Regions from separate parts of the Paenarthrobacter sp. 22069 genome, predicted to be linked through region 3. Evidence: predicted binding sites of a transcription regulator. Region 3 holds the regulator's gene; each other region holds the start of a gene.
The links. Region 3 encodes Rex, which represses fermentation and respiration genes when NADH is low (regulators of the CRP and FNR family bind a similar motif). Its sites were predicted from a motif close to CTTGTGAANNNNTTCACAAG; they were not measured.

Region 1 (5,722 bases), on a different contig from region 3:
CCGCACGGTAAGACCATGGCAGAAGCCGAAGCCGCCGTCATGGAGTACATCTCGACCTGGGTTCCGGACCCCCGCAAGGCACCCCTGGGCGGAAACTCGGTGGGGACGGACCGCGTCTTCCTGTCCCGCGACATGCCCACCGTGGTGGAGCACCTCCACTACCGGGTCATCGATGTCAGCACCATCAAGGAACTGTCCCGCCGCTGGTACGCGCGGGCATACTTCCAGTCGCCCGCCAAGAAAGGCGGCCACCGTGCCCTGGGCGACATCAAGGACTCGATCGACGAACTGCGGTACTACCGTGAAGCTGTGTTCGTCCCGTCCCCCGGGCCGGACAGCGCCACTGCGCAGAAAATCGCGAAGGGAATCACCGGCGGCGGCCCCGGCGGGCAGGCCGCCGGGTAATCTGCGCCACGTTTGCACAAATTTTTTCGGCAAAACACTGAAAGTGGACAAAGCACTCCCTTTGAGCAGGTAAGCTATTTGAGTTGCGTTTCCGGGGAGCCGCTAAGGCGGAAATCCCCTGAGGCACATGGTGGGCGTAGCTCAGTTGGCAGAGCGCCTGGTTGTGGTCCAGGAGGTCGCGGGTTCAACCCCCGTCGCTCACCCTCACGGGGCGGCACATGCAGCCGTCAACAAAGGAGGCCGCACCGGATATCCGGTGCGGCCTCCTTTGTTGTGCCCCACGGGGCACGTCCACACGAGCCGGGGACACCGCGAAAGCTGAAGGACTACTGATATGACTGTTCTGCCGATCACCATCTGGGGCGAGCCCGTCCTCCACCGGCGGGCCACCGAGGTGGAAGTTTTCGACGACGAACTCCGCACCCTGATTGCCGACATGTTCGAAACCAACGAAGCCGCGAACGGGGTGGGACTCGCCGCCCCGCAGGTTGGCGTGGGCAAGCGCATCTTTGTCTACAAGTACGCCAATGACGACGGCGCTCCCCCGACCGGGGTCCTGGTGAATCCCGTCCTGACCCTGTCGAAGGTCTCCGGCGCAGCTCCGGACCCTGATGAGGAGGAAGAGGGCTGCCTGTCCTTCCCGGGCGAGCAGTATCCACTGAAGCGGGCGGAATGGGCACGCGTGGAGGGTTTTGACGGGTTCGGCCATCCCGTCAAGTTCGAGGCCACCGGCTGGTTCGCACGGGTGATCCAGCACGAGTACGACCATCTGGACGGCAAGCTGTACGTCAACCGGCTGATTGACCGTTACTCCCGCAAGGCCAGGAAGCAGGCAAAGAAGAACGGGTGGGGAGTTCCGGGGCTGACCTGGATGCCCGGTGTTGATCCGGACCCGTTCGGCCACTGACCGCGTCCTCCCGGACGGCCCGTCTCCGGATCCCCGCGGGTCAGCGGGCGGTTTGGACGGGCCGGGCTGTGATGGTCTGCTGCTGCGGGCAGGAGGAGAGGACGTTTTTCATGGCGTCCTTTTCGGCTGGAGTTACCCATAGCCCGTAGGCCGCCTTCACCGAGATCTGGCGGGCAACGTAGTGGCAGCGTATGGCTGTGTTCTTTGGCAGCCAGGTGGCGGCGTCGCCGGCGCTTTTTTGCTGATTCGCCGTCCCGTCCGCCGCGACGAGGTTCAGGGGGTCGTTCGCGAGGCTCTGCCGTTCCATGGGGTTAAGGCCCTGAGCCCCTTTCTGCCAGGCGTCGCCCAGTGCCACCACATGGTCTATCTGGACCGCTCGGCTGCTGTCCTGTCCGCGGCGGAAGTCGGTGTCCCGGCCTGTATAAGGTTCCCGGAAATGGCCGGCGGTGACCTTACAGGTGGAGCCCTCGGAAAAGACCACGCCGGCCAGGTCCCGGCGAAGGATGTCATTGCGGGTATCGCAACCGTTCCGGTCCACATCCAGCCAGGCCTGGCCAAAAGCCTCGCGGGTATAGCCGGTGTTCGGGGCCCTGCCCTTCACGGCGAGGCCGTCCAGGGCCGCGAGGGCGGTGCCCTCCGGCACCGGGCGGGGCTCCTGGACCGGCTTCATCCATAGGCTGTCGAAAACGGGCGCTTCTGTTGGTCCATCCGGCTGGGCGCCTGCTGCGCCAAACTGGCCGGAGGTGAAAAACCAAAAGAGAACGGCAAGGATGCCCGCGGCAGCCGTGCCGAGGAGCGCCCAGGCCTGCCGGGAACGGCGCCGGCTGCGGCGGTAGGCGGACCACTTGATGGTCATGGGGCTGACGCCGGAAGGGGAATGTCGGGCACCCCAAGAGCCTAGGACAAAGGGATGCCCCGGCCGCTGATATCCACACTGTTGAGGACGAGTAATGGGTCACACGGCCGGGGCTGAACCTTGGCTTATTGCTCCCTGGCTACCCGTCGCAGGTCTTCCTCGGCTATGGCCAGCAGCCCCTCAAGCTGGCGGACGCGGTCCTCACTGACATCGCCAGTCTTGTGTGCCGCACGGGCGTGCTCAAGCAACCGCACCGCTTCCTTGTGGTTGGCTTTCGCCACGTCGAGGGCGTGTTCGAGGGTGGTTTCGTGCTGAAGTGTCGATTCGTTGTCCATGCCACAAGTCTGGTACCGATTCCCGGCTGATTCCAGAGAACCAGCCGGGAATTCCCCGAACGTGTCGGAACCGGTCAGACGGCAATCGCGGCGAGTGCCGCGGCACTTTCCTTGGCAGGGAAGGACGGCGGGTTCACACCGGCCATCTCCTCCATGACGCGCACCACCTGGCAGCTGTAGCCGAACTCGTTGTCGTACCACACGTAAAGGACCAGGTTCTTGTCGGTGGAGACCGTGGCCAGCCCGTCTACGATGCCGGCGCGGCGGGAGCCCACGAAGTCGGTGGACACGACCTCGGGCGAATCGATGTAGTCGATCTGCTTGCGCAGGTCCGAGTGCAGCGACATTTCGCGGAGGTAGTTGTTGACCTCGTCCTTGGTGGTGCCGTTTTCGAGGGTGAGGTTCAGGATGGCCAGCGACACGTCCGGAGTGGGGACGCGGATCGAGCTGCCGGTGAGCTTGCCCAGGAGTTCGGGCAGGGCCTTGGCAACTGCCTTGGCGGCGCCGGTTTCGGTGATGACCATGTTCAGGGCGGCGGACCGGCCGCGGCGGTCACCCTTGTGGAAGTTGTCGATCAGGTTCTGGTCGTTGGTGAAGGAGTGGACGGTTTCCACGTGGCCGTGCACCACGCCGAACTTGTCGTTGATGGCCTTCAGGACCGGGGTGATGGCGTTGGTGGTGCAGGACGCTGCGGACACGATGCGGTCCGAATCGGTGATGTCCCGCTGGTTGATGCCGTGGACGATGTTCTTCAGCTCGCCCTTGCCCGGTGCGGTCAGCAGGACCCGTGCCACGCCCTTGCTCTGCAGGTGCTGGGACAGGCCTTCGGCATCGCGCCAGCGGCCGGTGTTGTCCACCACGAGGGCGTCCTTGATGCCGTAGGCGGTGTAGTCGATGGTGGCGGGGTCGTTCGAGTAGATGACCTGGATCTGCACGCCGTTGGCCGTGATGGTGTTGGCGGCCTCGTCGATGCGGATGGTGCCTTCGAAGGAGCCGTGGACGGAGTCGCGGCGCAGCAGGCTGGCACGCTTTGACAGATCGTTGTCGGAGCCGCGGCGCACCACAATGGCGCGCAGGCGCAGGCCGTGGCCGCCACCGGCCTTTTCGATGAGGAGGCGTGCCAGGAGCCGGCCGATGCGGCCAAAACCGTAGAGCACAACGTCCGTGCTGGTGCGGTCGTCGCCGCCCCGCTTGCCCACGATCTCGGCGAGCTCGTCGCGGAGGAACTCTTCAAGGGTGGCGCCGTTGCCCTCTTCCTTGAACTTCTGGTTCAGCCGGGCGATGTCGATGGCGGCCGCACCGAGTTCGAGTCCGGCCAGCGTGTTGAGCAGGGGCGCCGTTTCCTCCAGGAGCAGTTCGTCCTTGCTCATCCTGCGCGCGAAGCGGTGCGCCTTCAGGATGTTCATGGTGGACTTGTTGATCAGGCTCCGGCCGTGGATGCTGGTCACCACGTTGTTATCGCGGTACAGCCTGCCGATCACCGGGATCATGGCCTCGGCGAGGGCCTCCCGGCCCATCCACGTATCAAGACAAGAATCAGACGTCTGGCTCACAGAAATACCTTCCTCGGTTCAGCCGTGTACGTCGTCGTACACAGATGTAGGCCACCTGATGATGTCCAGGGGCACCGGCGCCTGCAGGGATGGCCCCCAGGCACCTGGATCGCGTGCAAAGAAAAACCGCCGGTTGCGGACGCAACTTTCGGCGGTAGAACTCCTGCGTCCGGAATCCATTCTAATTTGGCCCGGTGCAGGGAACACATTTGTGTTGCGTGAAATCACTCACACGTGCGCCCGTGCCCGGAGGTGGGCGTTCCTCAGTTATGGAGGGCCGAATAGAGGTTCAGGCTGCCGGAGAAGACGAGCCAGGAGAAGTAGGGCAGCACCAGGATCCCGGCGGCGGCGTCCACGGGCCCGAACCGCAGAATGAGGAATGCCAGGGTTGCCGCCAGGACACAGATAACCAGGAACGCAGCCCAGAGGGCCGCCGTGCCGAGCATGGGGTACATGCCGAAGAAGGCCACCGGCCATGCCGTGTTGAGCAGCAGCTGGACCACGTAGCCGGCACGGGCGCCGCCCGTCAGTCCGCCTTTGCGCCACACCCGCCAGGCCGCAACGGCCACGCCGGCGTAGAGCAGCATCCAGGTGGTCCGGAACATCCACGACGGCGGCATCCAGGGGGCTCTCTCCGAGCTGGCGTACCAGCCGTTCGAGTTCAGGATGATGGGAACCGAGGCGAGGGCCCAGGCCACAGCAGACAGCGCCAGGAATCCGGCGAGGGCAATGATCTGGGAACGTAGCCCGGGGAGGCCGTTGGGGGATGCTGGATGCGTGTCAGGAATTACGGGCACGGTACAGCATCGCCAACACAAAGCCCGGGGTCAAACGGGGGGTGTGGATGGGACAGCCGGTACGCCGGGTTCTGTTCTCCCTGCCGTTACCGGAAAGGGAGCGACGGCCATCCATCTACGAGTACCGTTGCCGGCACCCTCCAGCGGCCTACCCGGACACTCGGGCGGGCAGCCCTCGAACGTGTCCTGTCTGGCCTTGCTCCGGGTGGGGTTTACCTAGCCTTCCCGGTCACCCGGGAAGCTGGTGGTCTCTTACACCACCGTTTCACCCTTACCTGCCCCGGCCGGAACCGGAACTGCAGGCGGTCTGTTTTCTGTGGCACTGGCCTGCGGGTTACCCCGAGTGGGTGTTACCCACCACCCTGCCCTGCGGAGCCCGGACGTTCCTCGAGCCACTTGCGTGACGCGCGGCCGTCTGGCTGTCCCATCCGCGTCCAGTCTACCGGGGCAGGCCGCCGCTTTTGTCGCCGGTAGGATCGGACGGTGCTGATTCTGCTTCCCCCCTCCGAAGGCAAGACGCCCGCCCTCAGCGGACCCGCCGTCGACTGGTCCTCCCTGGGCTTTCCGGAACTCAACCCGTACCGCGCCAAAGTCCTGGAAGCCCTGGGGACGGCCAGCGCCCACCAGGACGCCCTCGCCCTGCTGGGGGTCGGCGCCTCGCTGCGTGACGACGTCGAACGCAATACCCGGCTGCACGCCGAGCCTGCCGCCCCCGCACACAGCATCTACTCGGGCGTCCTGTACGACGCCCTCGGCTACCGGAGCCTGACGCCGGCGCAGCGGCGCAAGGCGGACGCGTCAGTGCTGGTGGTTTCGGCCCTGTGGGGCGCCCTTCGCTTCGCCGACCGTGTGCCGGCCTACCGGCTGTC
Region 2 (5,722 bases), on a different contig from region 3:
ACCACGATCCCGTCCACCGACTGGTCCAGGAAATGACCCACGGCGTCCAGGATCGCGTCACGGTGGACCTCCCGCAGCGCAGCGACGCTCACGAAGTAGCCCGCGTCCCGTGCAGCGCGTTCCACCCCCAGCAGCGTATTGGCGGGACCGTAGTGCGAGAGCTCGCTGCCCAGGACTCCGATGGTCTGCGAGCGCCGGGTAACCAGGCTCCTGGCTGCGGTGTTGCGGCGGTACCCCAGCTCCAGGATCGCCGCTTCCACCCTTTCCCGGGTGGTCGGGCTGACGTTGGGATGCCGGTTGACCACCCGGGATACCGTCTGGTGCGAGACCCCGGCCAGCCCTGCCACGTCCTCAAGCCTCGGCAGCCGGCGCTGCCCGCCAGGGGTCACAGGGGTCTTTCCCGTGGCCGCCGCGGGCGCCCCGTCCTCAGCCGCGCCACGGGTCAGATGCCGCCGGCCAGTTTGTAGTAGGCAGCGTTCCAGTTCAGGTCCTTCTTGAACTGGCGGATGGTGGTGCCTTCGTCGATGGTGAGCAGTTCCGTCTTGGCGATCTCGGCGAAGTCCTCGAACACGTCCATGCCCACCTGGGTGGAGAGCACAGTGTGGTGGGCGGCGCCGGCGGTGAGCCAGGCGGCGGCGGAGGTGGCGAAGTCCGGTTTCGGCTCCCACAGGGCGCGGGCCACGGGCAGGTTGGGCAGCGGCTGGTCCAGGGGGACGACGTCGACGGCGTTGGCCACCAGGCGGAAACGGTCCCGCATGTCGGACAGGGCGACCACGACACCCGGGGAGGCATCGGCGTCGAACACCAGCCGGACCGGGTCTTCCTTGCCTCCGATGCCCAGCGGGTGGATTTCCAGCCGCGGCTTCGCTGCCGTGAGGGACGGGCAGACTTCGAGCATGTGCGCGCCGAGGATCTTCTCAGACCCGGGTTCCAGGTGGTAGGTGTAGTCCTCCATCAGGGAGGCGCCGCCGGGCAGGCCGGCACCCATCACCTTCGCGGCGCGGACCAGGATGGCGGTCTTCCAGTCGCCCTCGGCGCCGAACCCGTACCCGGCGGCCATGAGCCGCTGCACGGCCAGGCCGGGAAGCTGCCGGAGCGCGCCGAGGTCCTCGAAGGACGTGGTGAACGCGGCGGAGCCGTTCCCTTCGAGGAAGGACCGCAGGCCCAGTTCGATCCGGGCGCCGTAGCGCAGGGAGTCGTGCCGGGCCGCGCCTGCGCGGAGCTCCGGCACCACGTCGTACAGGTCCTCGTACTCGGCCACCAGGGCATCGACGTCGGCCTCCGCCGCGCCGTGCACGGCGTCGGCGAGCTCGTTGACGGACCAGGTGTTGACCGCGACGCCGAAGCGCAGCTCGGCCTCTGTCTTGTCGCCCTCGGTGACGGCCACGTTGCGCATGTTGTCGCCGAAGCGGGTCAGTTTCAGGGTGCGGATGGCGGCCCACCCTGCGGCGGCCCGCTGCCAGGACCCGACCTGGCGTGCAACCTCGGGGTTGGAGACGTGCCCGACGACGGTCTTCCGGGCGATGCCGAGGCGGGACTGGATGTATCCGAACTCGCGGTCACCGTGCGCGGCCTGGTTCAGGTTCATGAAATCGAAGTCGATGTCCGCCCACGGCAGGTCGCGGTTGGCCTGGGTGTGCAGGTGCAGCAACGGCTTGCGCAGCAGGTCCAGGCCCGAGATCCACATCTTCGCCGGACTGAACGTGTGCATCCACGCGGTCACGCCGATGACCGAGTCATCCGCGTTGGCCTCCAGAGCGGTGCGGCGGATGGCATCCGAGTCGGTCAGGACCGGCTTCCACACGATCTTGACCGGAACCGCGGAGGACGCATTGAGCTGGTTCGCGATCTCCTGTGACTGCGCGGCCACCTGCTTGAGGACCTCCTCACCATAAAGGTGCTGGCTGCCGGTAAGGAACCAGACCTCGTAGCCGTCGAGGGAGGTGTTTGCTGCGGTACTCATGATTCTCCTGGAAAGTTTCGGGGGCCGGTTATTGGCCTGTGTCTTCTAGCTGCCTGTGCTTTTTATTGGCCGTAGACGTTCTGGTAGCGGGCGTAAAGGGAGTCGATGGAGTCCTGGGACATGGGCAGCGGGTCACCCAGTTGCCGGGAAATGTGGACGGTGCGCGCCACTTCCTCGCACATCACGGCGGCTTTCACCGCGGACCGGGCGTCCTTGCCGATGGTGAACGGACCGTGGTTCTGCATCAGGACCGCCGGCGAATTGGAGTTCTTCAGCGTCTCCACGATCCCGTGCCCAATCGAGTCGTCGCCGATCAGCGCGAAAGGGCCCACCGGAATCTCGCCGCCGAACTCGTCCCCCATCATGGTCAGCACGCAAGGGATCGCCTCCCCCCGGGCCGCCCACGCCGTGGCATAGGTGGAGTGCGTGTGCACCACCCCGCCCACCTCGGGCATGTGCCGGTAGACGTAGGCATGCGCGGCGGTATCGGACGACGGCGACAGCGGCGGATTCCCCCAGTCGACGGTCCCGCCTCCACCAAGGTTGGTGCCCCGGACGGGGGTGCCGTGCAGGTCGGTCACGATCATCTGCTCCGCAGTCAGGTCCTGATAGGAGACTCCGGAGGGCTTGATGACCATGAGGTCGGTGCCCGGCACCCGGGCAGAGACGTTGCCCGCGGTCCACACCACCAGTTCGTACCGGGTCAGCTCGGCGTGCAGCGCACACACTTCCGCGCGGATCCTTGCAATGGTTTCCAGGATGACCGTTTCAGCTCCGGTTCCGGCGCTCATGCGGACACCTCCACGGCAGACTGGCCGGAACCCAGGAGCGAGCCGGACGCCCGTCGCTGAATGGCCTTGAGCCGGTGCATCATGTCATTGCCGCCGCGGCCGAAGTAGTCGTGCAGGGCCTTGTACTCCTGGAACAGTTCCTCATAGGCGGCCACGTTTTCCGGGATAGGGGTATAAACCTCGCCGGGCTCGGCACCCATGGCTGCGGCGGCTTCGCGGATGTCCGCATATTCACCGGCGGCCACGGCGGCGTGGATCGCCGATCCCAGGGCCGGGCCCTGCTCCGAGCCGATGGTAGAGAGCTGCAAACCGGTGGCGTCCGCATAGATCTGCATCAGGAGCCTGTTCTTGAGCAGGCCGCCGGCCACGATGAATTCCTTGACCGGCACACCGGCTTCGCGGAAGGCGTCCACGATGGTGCGGGTCCCGAACGCGGTGGCTTCCAGCAGCGCACGGTAGGTGTCCTCGGGCCGGGTGGCCAGGGTCTGGCCCACCACGATGCCCGAAAGCTCATGGTCCACCAGGACCGAGCGGTTCCCCGAGTGCCAGTCCAGGGCGATGAGCCCGTGTTCCCCAATCGCCTGCCGGGATGCCAGTTCGGTCAGGTACTCGTGGATCCCCAGTCCGGCCTCCCTGGCCGCCTGGTGGTATTCGGGCGGGACCCCGTACTTGGTGAACCAGCCGAAGATGTCCCCCACCCCTGACTGGCCGGCCTCGTAGCCCCACATTCCCGGCACGATGCCGCCGTCCACGGCCCCGCACATTCCCGGCACTTCGCGCAGCTCAGTGCCGTTCATGACATGGCAGGTGGAGGTGCCCATGATGGCCACCAGCTGGCCGGCGTCCACAGCCTTCGCCGCGGGGGCAGTCACATGCGCATCAACGTTTCCCACCGCCACGGCGATGCCCTCAGGCAGCCCCGTCCAGGCCGCGGCCTCCGCCGTGAGGCTGCCGGCGGCATCGCCCAACCGACCGATGGTGTGCTCCAGCTTGGAGCTGACAAAGTCCTTGAAGTCGGGGTTCAGGGCCGCCAGGAAATCCTCCGACGGATACCGGCCGTCCTGGTAGATGCCCTTGTAGCCGGCGGTGCAGGCGTTCCGGACGTACCGGCCGCAGAGCTGCCAGACGATCCAGTCCGCAGCCTCCACCCAGTGGTCCATCTCGGCGTAGGCCTCGGGGTCTTCCTCCAGCAGCTGCAGCCCCTTGGCGAACTCCCACTCCGAGGAAATCAGACCTCCGTAGCGCGGAAGCCAGTCCTCGCCCCGTTCGGCGGCGAGCCGGTTGATCCGGTCGGCCTGCCCCTGGGCGGCATGGTGGCGCCACAGCTTCACATAGGCGTGCGGCCGGTTCCCGAACCCAGCCACTTCGTTCAGCGGCGTACCGTCGGCTTTTACGGGCACCATGGTGCACGCGGTGAAGTCGGTGGCAATTCCGACGACGGCGGCCGGGTCGATCCCTGCGTCGGCCACCGCGGCGGGGACTGCGGTGCGCAGGACCTCCCGGTAGTCGTTGGGAACCTGAAGCGCCCACTCCCCGGGAAGCCGTGCGCCGTCGTCGCCCGCCACGTCCCGCGGCAGTGAACCGGTCACCACGGCGTGGGGATACTCATGGACGGCGCTGCCGAGTTCCTTGCCGTCACGGACCCGAACCACTACGGCACGGCCTGAAAGGGTTCCGTAGTCCACCCCGATGACGCAATGGTCGGGGCGGGGCTCGGAGCTGGAAGTGAACAACGCGTCTGGCATGTGGTTGCCTCCGTCCCGGGAGGCAACGGCCTCATTACCGGGGTTGTAGGGGTCGGGGTCAAGCTAAGTGCTGCAGTAAGTGTGAACGCTAACAACAAAGAAGTCAATGAACCTGCAACAGTTTGGAACATTCTGGGAGCCTGCTCTTGTTAGCGTTCACAAATCAGTCTATATTGAACCGACACATCAACCATGTGGCCAGGACCACGAGCATCGCTGCTTTCAGGTCCAACAACACTTCGCGGCAGTGCTGCCGCGGAAGGAGATTATGGTGAGAATCAAAAAACTCATGGGCGCGGTGGCCCTTGTCCTCGCCCTGACGGTGGGCGCCACCGGTTGCGGCGCCCGCGGCGGAGCCAGTGAGTCCAGCGGTACGGCGAAGCCAAGCGATTCACTGGTTGGCATCTCGATGCCCACGCAGACGTCCGAGCGCTGGATTGCCGACGGCGCCAACGTGGAAAAGTCCCTGAAGGACCTCGGGTACAAGACTGACCTCCAGTTCGCCAACGACGACATCCCCACCCAGGTGTCGCAGATTGAGAACATGCTGACCAAGGGCGCCAAGGCCCTGATCATCGCCGCCATCGACGGCACCACCCTGACCGACGTCCTGGCCAAGGCCAAGGAGCAGAACGTCAAGGTCATCGCATACGACCGCCTCATCAACGGCACGGCGAACGTGGACTACTACACCACCTTCGACAACTACACGGTGGGTGTCCAGCAGGCCACGTCGCTGCTGACCGGCCTGGGCCTCCTCGATGCCAGCGGCAAGAAGGTGGAGGGCAAGGGCCCCTTCAACGTCGAACTTTTCGCCGGCAGCCCCGACGACAACAACGCCAACTTCTTCTGGACCGGCGCCATGGACACCCTGAAGCCGTTCATGGATGCCGGCACCCTGAAGGTCCCCAGCGGCCAGACCAAGTTTGAGCAGGCCGCAATCCTGCGGTGGCAGGCACCCGTGGCGCAGAAGCGCATGGAGGACATCATCACCTCCGCCTACAGCTCCGGCACCAAGCTGAACGGTGTGCTCTCCCCGTACGACGGCCTGTCCATCGGCATTATCTCGGCCCTCACCAGCACCGGCGGCTACGCCAAGGGAAGCCTGCCCGTGGTCACTGGCCAGGATGCTGAGAAGGGCTCCGTCAAGTCCATCATCGCCGGCGAGCAGTACTCAACCATCTTCAAGGACACGCGCCAGCTCGGCGCGCAGGCGGTCAAGA
Region 3 (5,722 bases):
TGCCTACGGCTCCGGGACCAATGCTTCCTCCGCCACCGGTGCCGCCAAGCAGATCGAGGTGTACCGGTTCAACAACCACGAAGGCGGCCAGGAGCACCACTGGATCCGGCAACTGCAGTTCCTCCGCAAGCTCCTGGGGTAAATCGGGGACGCAATGTGACGCGGCCGATTTTGCGGCCGCGTCACCGCGGGCTTATGGTCTCTTCCATGACTAACCGTTGGTATGCGTATTTTTCGTTGGCTCTGGAGGGGCCCGCGTCTAACTGACACGCATCCAGCATTCCTTCAGAGCCAACAGGGCAGAGATGATTCTCTGCCCTTCGCCGTTTCTCCGGCGGGTTCTGAAATCCGGGCCCGCTTCCCATCTGGAACAGGACCCGACCATGAGCACCGCTACAACAGCAGCCCACGCCAGCAACACCACATCCACCTCGAACCTGCGGGTCAGCGAATTCACTGCGCTGCCCACTCCTTCCGAACTCCTCGCCGAACTGCCCCTGGACGCCCGGGCCGCAGCCGTCGTCGAACGGGGACGTGACGAAGTGCGCGCCATCATGGATGGCGTGGATGACCGGCTCCTGGTGATCGTGGGCCCCTGCTCCATCCACGACCCCAAGGCCGGCCTGGAGTACGCCCGCCGGCTGGTCAGCCAGGCCGAAAAGCACAAGGAAGACCTGCTGATCGTCATGCGGACCTACTTCGAGAAGCCGCGCACCACGGTGGGCTGGAAGGGCCTGATCAACGATCCCCGGCTGGATGGCAGCCACGACATGGTCACCGGGCTGCGCACCGCCCGGCAGTTCCTGCAGCAGGTCACCGCCCTGGGGCTGCCCACCGCCACCGAATTCCTGGAGCCGATCAGCCCGCAGTACATGGCGGACCTGATCTCCTGGGGAGCCATCGGTGCCCGCACCACGGAAAGCCAGATCCACCGCCAGCTTGCCTCCGGGCTGTCGATGCCGATCGGCTTCAAGAACGGGACCGACGGCGGCCTGCAGGTGGCCATCGACGCCTGCGGGGCGGCCGGAGCGGCCCAGGCGTTCCTGGGGATCGACGGCGATGGGCGGGCCGCGCTGGTATCAACGGCAGGAAACCCGGACACCCATGTCATCCTCCGCGGCGGACGCAAGGGACCCAACTACTCCGCGGCCGACGTCGAACGCGCCTCCGGCGAACTGGCCGGCAAGGGGCTCAACCCCCGACTGATCGTGGACGCAAGCCATGCCAACAGCGGCAAGAGCCACCACCGGCAGGCGGAAGTTGCCCTTGAAATCGGTGCCCAGCTTGAGGATCGGGGCGCCGCGGCGCACGCCGTTGCCGGGGTCATGCTGGAAAGCTTCCTGGTGGGCGGAGCCCAGAACCTGGACGTAGCGGAGCATGCCGCCGGGCGGTCCGGGCTGGTGTACGGCCAGAGCGTCACGGATGCCTGCATGGACTGGGACGTTTCCGCGTCCGTCCTGCAGCAGCTGGCGGCATCGGCGGCGAAGCGGCGGCAGTCGAAATAGGGGGTTTTACCTACTTTCACATCTGCCACATGAACATCTAGAGTATCTTCTTAGGTGGTTGGTGGATGGCTCAGCATCGGAACACCGCATTGGCACGTACCTGGGGTCACTGTTGTCCATCCGTCAGCAAAGGAAAATAGGGAAATGTCGGCAGAACAGAACTTCTCCAACGCGAAGTTCCTGACCGTGGCTGAAGTAGCCGAGGTCATGCGAGTCTCCAAAATGACTGTTTACCGGCTGGTGCATTCCGGCGAAATGCCGGCAGTGCGCTTTGGCCGCTCCTATCGCGTCCCCGAAAACGCCGTCGAGCAGTACCTCAAGGGTGCTGTGGTGGACGGCCACACCGAGACAGCTTGAGAGGGCTTGTCCTGAGCCGCTCCCGATAGGCGGTACCCTGTTAAGGAACGTTTTACGTCATTGTAAGAATCTGTCAGTTGTTCAGTTCGTAGCTTTGTCCACGGACATTCTCCATCAGACAGGTACTGCATCTAGTTTGTAAGGAACTTTCGTGGGTTCAGTTATCAAGAAGCGTCGCAAGCGTATGGCCAAGAAGAAGCACCGCAAGCTGCTTCGCAAGACCCGTCACCAGCGCCGCAACAAGAAGTAGCAATACTTCCAGCAGCGTGGACATGCCCGTCGCCTTCAAGGCGGCGGGCATTTTCGTTTGTCCGGGCATTTTCGTTTGTCCGGGCAGTTCGGTTTGTCGTGCGGGAGCGGCTATCCGCGCGGGCCGCGGATGCGGGCGAAGCCCTTCCAGAGGCCGTAGACGGCACCGCCGAAGGTGGCCGCCTTGAGGCCAAGGGTGGCTGCACGGCGGCCGGCACGGAAATCGTAGACCGGCCAGTTCCGGTCCCGGGCGTGGCGGCGGAGCTTCGCGTCCGGATTGATGGCCACCGGATGCCCCACAAGGGAAAGTAACGGAACGTCATTGTAGGAATCGCTGTATGCCCAGCAGCGCTTGAGGTCCAGGTCCTCCTCATCGGCGATGGCCTGCACGGCCACGGCCTTGGCCGAGCCATGCAGGATGTCCCCCACCAAACGGCCGGTGTACATGCCCTCGGAAACTTCGCCCACCGTTCCCAGGGCCCCGGTCAGTCCCAGGCGGGTGGAGATCACCGTGGCCACCTCGATGGGCGTTGCGGTCACCAGCCAGACGCGGCGGCCCACCCGGAGGTGCTGCTCGGCCAGTGCCTTGGCGCCCGGCCAGATCCGGGACGCGATCATTTCGTCGTAGACCTCTTCACCGAGCGCCTTGATATCGTCGACGGTGATGCCGGCGGCGAGGGTCAGGGCCGAGTCCCGGACGGCGTGGACGTCGTCGATGTTTTCCCCGCGGGCAACGAACTTGAACTGCTTCCATGCGAAGCCGGCGGCCTGGGCCAGGGTAAACGCGCCGCGCTGGTGCATCTTCCGTGCCACGTGGAAGAGGCTGGCGCCCCGCATCAGCGTGTTGTCCACGTCGAAGAACGCCGCCTCAGCGGGCTGCGGCGCAACGGCCGGCCGCGTGACTACGGCGACATATTTCTCCTCGGGCATGGTCCCGAGTCTAGTCAATTAGGTGGCCCGCCGCCGTCGGCGTCACCCGCACGCCGCGAACGGCGATACCGTTAAGCCATGGCTACACCGCGCGTCGTCCTGGTCACCAAAGCTGACTGCCACCTTTGCGAGGAGGCGCGCGACGCCGTCGGGCGGGTTACGGCCGCCCTGGGCCTTACGTGGAGCGAAGAGTTGGTGGACAACCAGCCCGAACTTCGTGAACGCTACGCCGAAGAGATCCCGGTGGTGCTGGTGGACGGCGTGCAGCGAGACTTCTGGAAGATCGACGAGGCCCGGCTGGAACGCGTGCTGCAGCGCGCCATGGCCCGGTAGGGGAGCGCCAGTGACGTCCTTGGATTCCACGTCCCAGCCCGTGCCCGGCTTTCCGGATGCCGCGGGCACTGCGGCCAAGCAGATCCCGCCTGCCGCCGTGGCCCGGCTGACGCTCTACCTCCGGGCCCTGAACACCCTCCTGGCCGAGGGCGTCGAGCGGGTCTCCTCCGAATCCCTGGCGGAAGCCTCCGGCGTCAGTTCATCAACGCTCCGCAAGGACCTCTCGCACGTGGGGTCCTACGGCACCAGGGGAGTGGGCTACGAGGTTCAGTACCTCAGCAGGCACATCGCCGCCGCCCTGGGGCTGACCCATGACTGGAAAGTGGCCATCGTCGGCGCCGGAAACCTGGGCAAGGCGCTGGCACGGTACGGCGGCTTCGAATCCCGGGGCTTCGACGTCGTGGCGATTTTCGACGCCGACCAGATGGTGGTGGGTAATGAGGTGGGGTGGCTGCGCGTCAGCGACGTCGCCGACCTCGAAACAGTCCTGCACCGCACCGGAGCCAACATGGTGGTGCTGGCCCTGCCGGCGGCAGTGGCCCAGGGGGTCTGCGACCGGGTAGTGGCGGCCGGCGTACGCAGCGTCCTGAGCTTCGCTCCCGTCATGCTGCAGGTTCCCGAGGGGGTCAACCTGCGCAAGGTGGATATGGCCACCGAACTGCAGATCCTGGCCTACCACGCCCAGCGCGCCCAGGCACCAGGGCAGACGGCCTAGCCGCGGGTTAAACGTAAACGGCCCGGGAAGCATTGCTGCTTCCCGGGCCGCCTGTCTACCGGCAGAGGTGCCGGTTACCGACCGTAGGGGTTGCCGAAGCCGCCGGAATACGGGTTGGCGAAGGGCTGCTGCTTACGGAAATACGGCGCAGCCGCCGGCAGATACAGCAGCACAATGGCGGCGATGCCCAGGACGCTCCCGATCGTTCCGAAGCTTGGAACCCCGAACAGGCCTAGCACGGACAAGGCCGCAAACACCGTTCCCAGGATCCTGGCCCAGTTCTTGCCCTTGCGGACGAAGAAGGCCACCAGCAGGTACAGGGCCGCGCCGATGATCGCAAACACGATCAGGGTGCCGGCAATGACGCCCTTGATGTCGTTATACGTGACTCCCGAGGCGCCTCCCGCCGCCATCTGCTGCTCGAAAACCCGCTGGAACTGGGGATCATCGAGCTGCGTCAGGCCGACAAGCATTGAGACGACGAAAATCACGGCTGAAGCGATCAGCAGCCAGAACGAGATGTTCACCAGCTGCGGGATGCCGTTGCTTCCGGCCGGCTGGGGCTGTTCCGAAGGGTACTGGCCGTAGGGGGACTGGCCGTACGGCGACTGGCCATACTGTGATTGGCCAAACTGCCCGGCCCCTTGCCCGTAGCCCGGAGCCTGCGGCGCATTCTGCCCATAGGGGGAACCGTACTGGGGCGCGTTCTGGCCATATTGAGGCGCCGCCGGCGGCTGGTTCTGCCCGTACTGGGGCTGGCTCTGGCCATACTGCGGTGCGTTCTGGCCGTATTGTGGCGCGTTTTGGCCGTAGCGCGGCTGGGACCCGGGCTGCTGGCTTCCGGGCTGGCCGGTTCCGGCCTGGTCATTCCCCGTTTGGCCGTTGCCGGAATGCGGGTCTTGGGGTGTGGGAGGTGGGACGGGAGGAGTACTCATGGGCGTTCCTTCTGCAGGTCGGGATCCAGGTAGGCTGCCGGGAATCGGTCCTCAGCCGTCCCCCCAGCATGGCTTAGGTCCACCGTACCCCCGGCGGGCGGCGTTGTGGGCGATTCGTCCGGTATCCGTGCAGGTGGCTGCCCTTAAACAGGGGACCCCGGCGCCAAGCCCTGGAGGCCTGGTGCCGGGGAAGGCCCGGGAAGGGTGATTATGCTGCAGGGGCGATGAACGCGAGTTCCAGGTTGATGGCAACCTTGTCGCTGACCAGCACGCCGCCGGTTTCCAGCACGGCGTTCCAGGTAAGGCCGAAGTCCTTGCGGCTGATGGTGGTCTCAGCAGAGACGCCGGCGCGGGTGTTGCCGAAGGGGTCGACGGCAACACCGTTGAACTCGGTTTCCAGGGTTACCGGGCGGGTGACACCCTTGATGGTCAGGTCACCGGTGAGTTCGTAGCTGTTGCCCTTGGCCACCAGTCCGTTGGAGACGAAGGAGATCTCCGGGAACTTCTCCACGTCGAAGAAGTCCCCGCCCTTGACGTGGCCGTCGCGGTTGGCGTCGCCGGAGTCGAAGCTGGCGGTCTTGATGGTGGCGCTGATCCGGGACGCGGCCACATCCTCTGCGAGATCGAGCGTGGCGGCAGCCTCGGTGAACTGGCCCCTGACCTTGCTGATGCCTGCGTGGCGGACAGTGAAGCCGATT

Region 1: a site for Rex is predicted at 4,272-4,291, ahead of ACTJK0_RS13325 (glyceraldehyde-3-phosphate dehydrogenase). Genes of this name have one in related genera too.
Region 2: a site for Rex is predicted at 4,643-4,662, ahead of araB (ribulokinase). Genes of this name have one in related genera too.

Annotation. Positions count from the first base shown of each region.
Region 1 is NZ_JBQEQF010000014.1:131,686-137,407, forward strand. It holds gene orn (oligoribonuclease) at 1-405, shown strand, start outside; tRNA gene ACTJK0_RS13305 (tRNA-His) at 536-608, shown strand; gene def (peptide deformylase) at 740-1,312, shown strand; gene ACTJK0_RS13315 (HNH endonuclease family protein) at 1,353-2,168, opposite strand; gene ACTJK0_RS13320 (hypothetical protein) at 2,294-2,503, opposite strand; gene ACTJK0_RS13325 (glyceraldehyde-3-phosphate dehydrogenase) at 2,578-4,056, opposite strand; gene ACTJK0_RS13330 (TspO/MBR family protein) at 4,320-4,853, opposite strand; RNA gene rnpB (RNase P RNA component class A) at 4,898-5,280, opposite strand; gene ACTJK0_RS13340 (YaaA family protein) at 5,337-5,722, shown strand, end outside.
Region 2 is NZ_JBQEQF010000016.1:22,249-27,970, reverse strand. It holds gene ACTJK0_RS14085 (LacI family DNA-binding transcriptional regulator) at 1-389, opposite strand, end outside; gene araA (L-arabinose isomerase) at 443-1,963, opposite strand; gene ACTJK0_RS14075 (L-ribulose-5-phosphate 4-epimerase) at 2,026-2,754, opposite strand; gene araB (ribulokinase) at 2,751-4,499, opposite strand; gene chvE (multiple monosaccharide ABC transporter substrate-binding protein) at 4,768-5,722, shown strand, end outside.
Region 3 is NZ_JBQEQF010000003.1:108,732-114,453, forward strand. It holds gene ACTJK0_RS03285 (acetylxylan esterase) at 1-142, shown strand, start outside; gene ACTJK0_RS03290 (3-deoxy-7-phosphoheptulonate synthase) at 384-1,505, shown strand; gene ACTJK0_RS03295 (helix-turn-helix domain-containing protein) at 1,650-1,862, shown strand; gene ACTJK0_RS03300 (30S ribosomal protein bS22) at 2,014-2,112, shown strand; gene ACTJK0_RS03305 (HAD family hydrolase) at 2,223-3,041, opposite strand; gene ACTJK0_RS03310 (glutaredoxin family protein) at 3,120-3,374, shown strand; gene ACTJK0_RS03315 (redox-sensing transcriptional repressor Rex) at 3,385-4,089, shown strand; gene ACTJK0_RS03320 (hypothetical protein) at 4,164-5,024, opposite strand; gene ACTJK0_RS03325 (YceI family protein) at 5,233-5,722, opposite strand, start outside.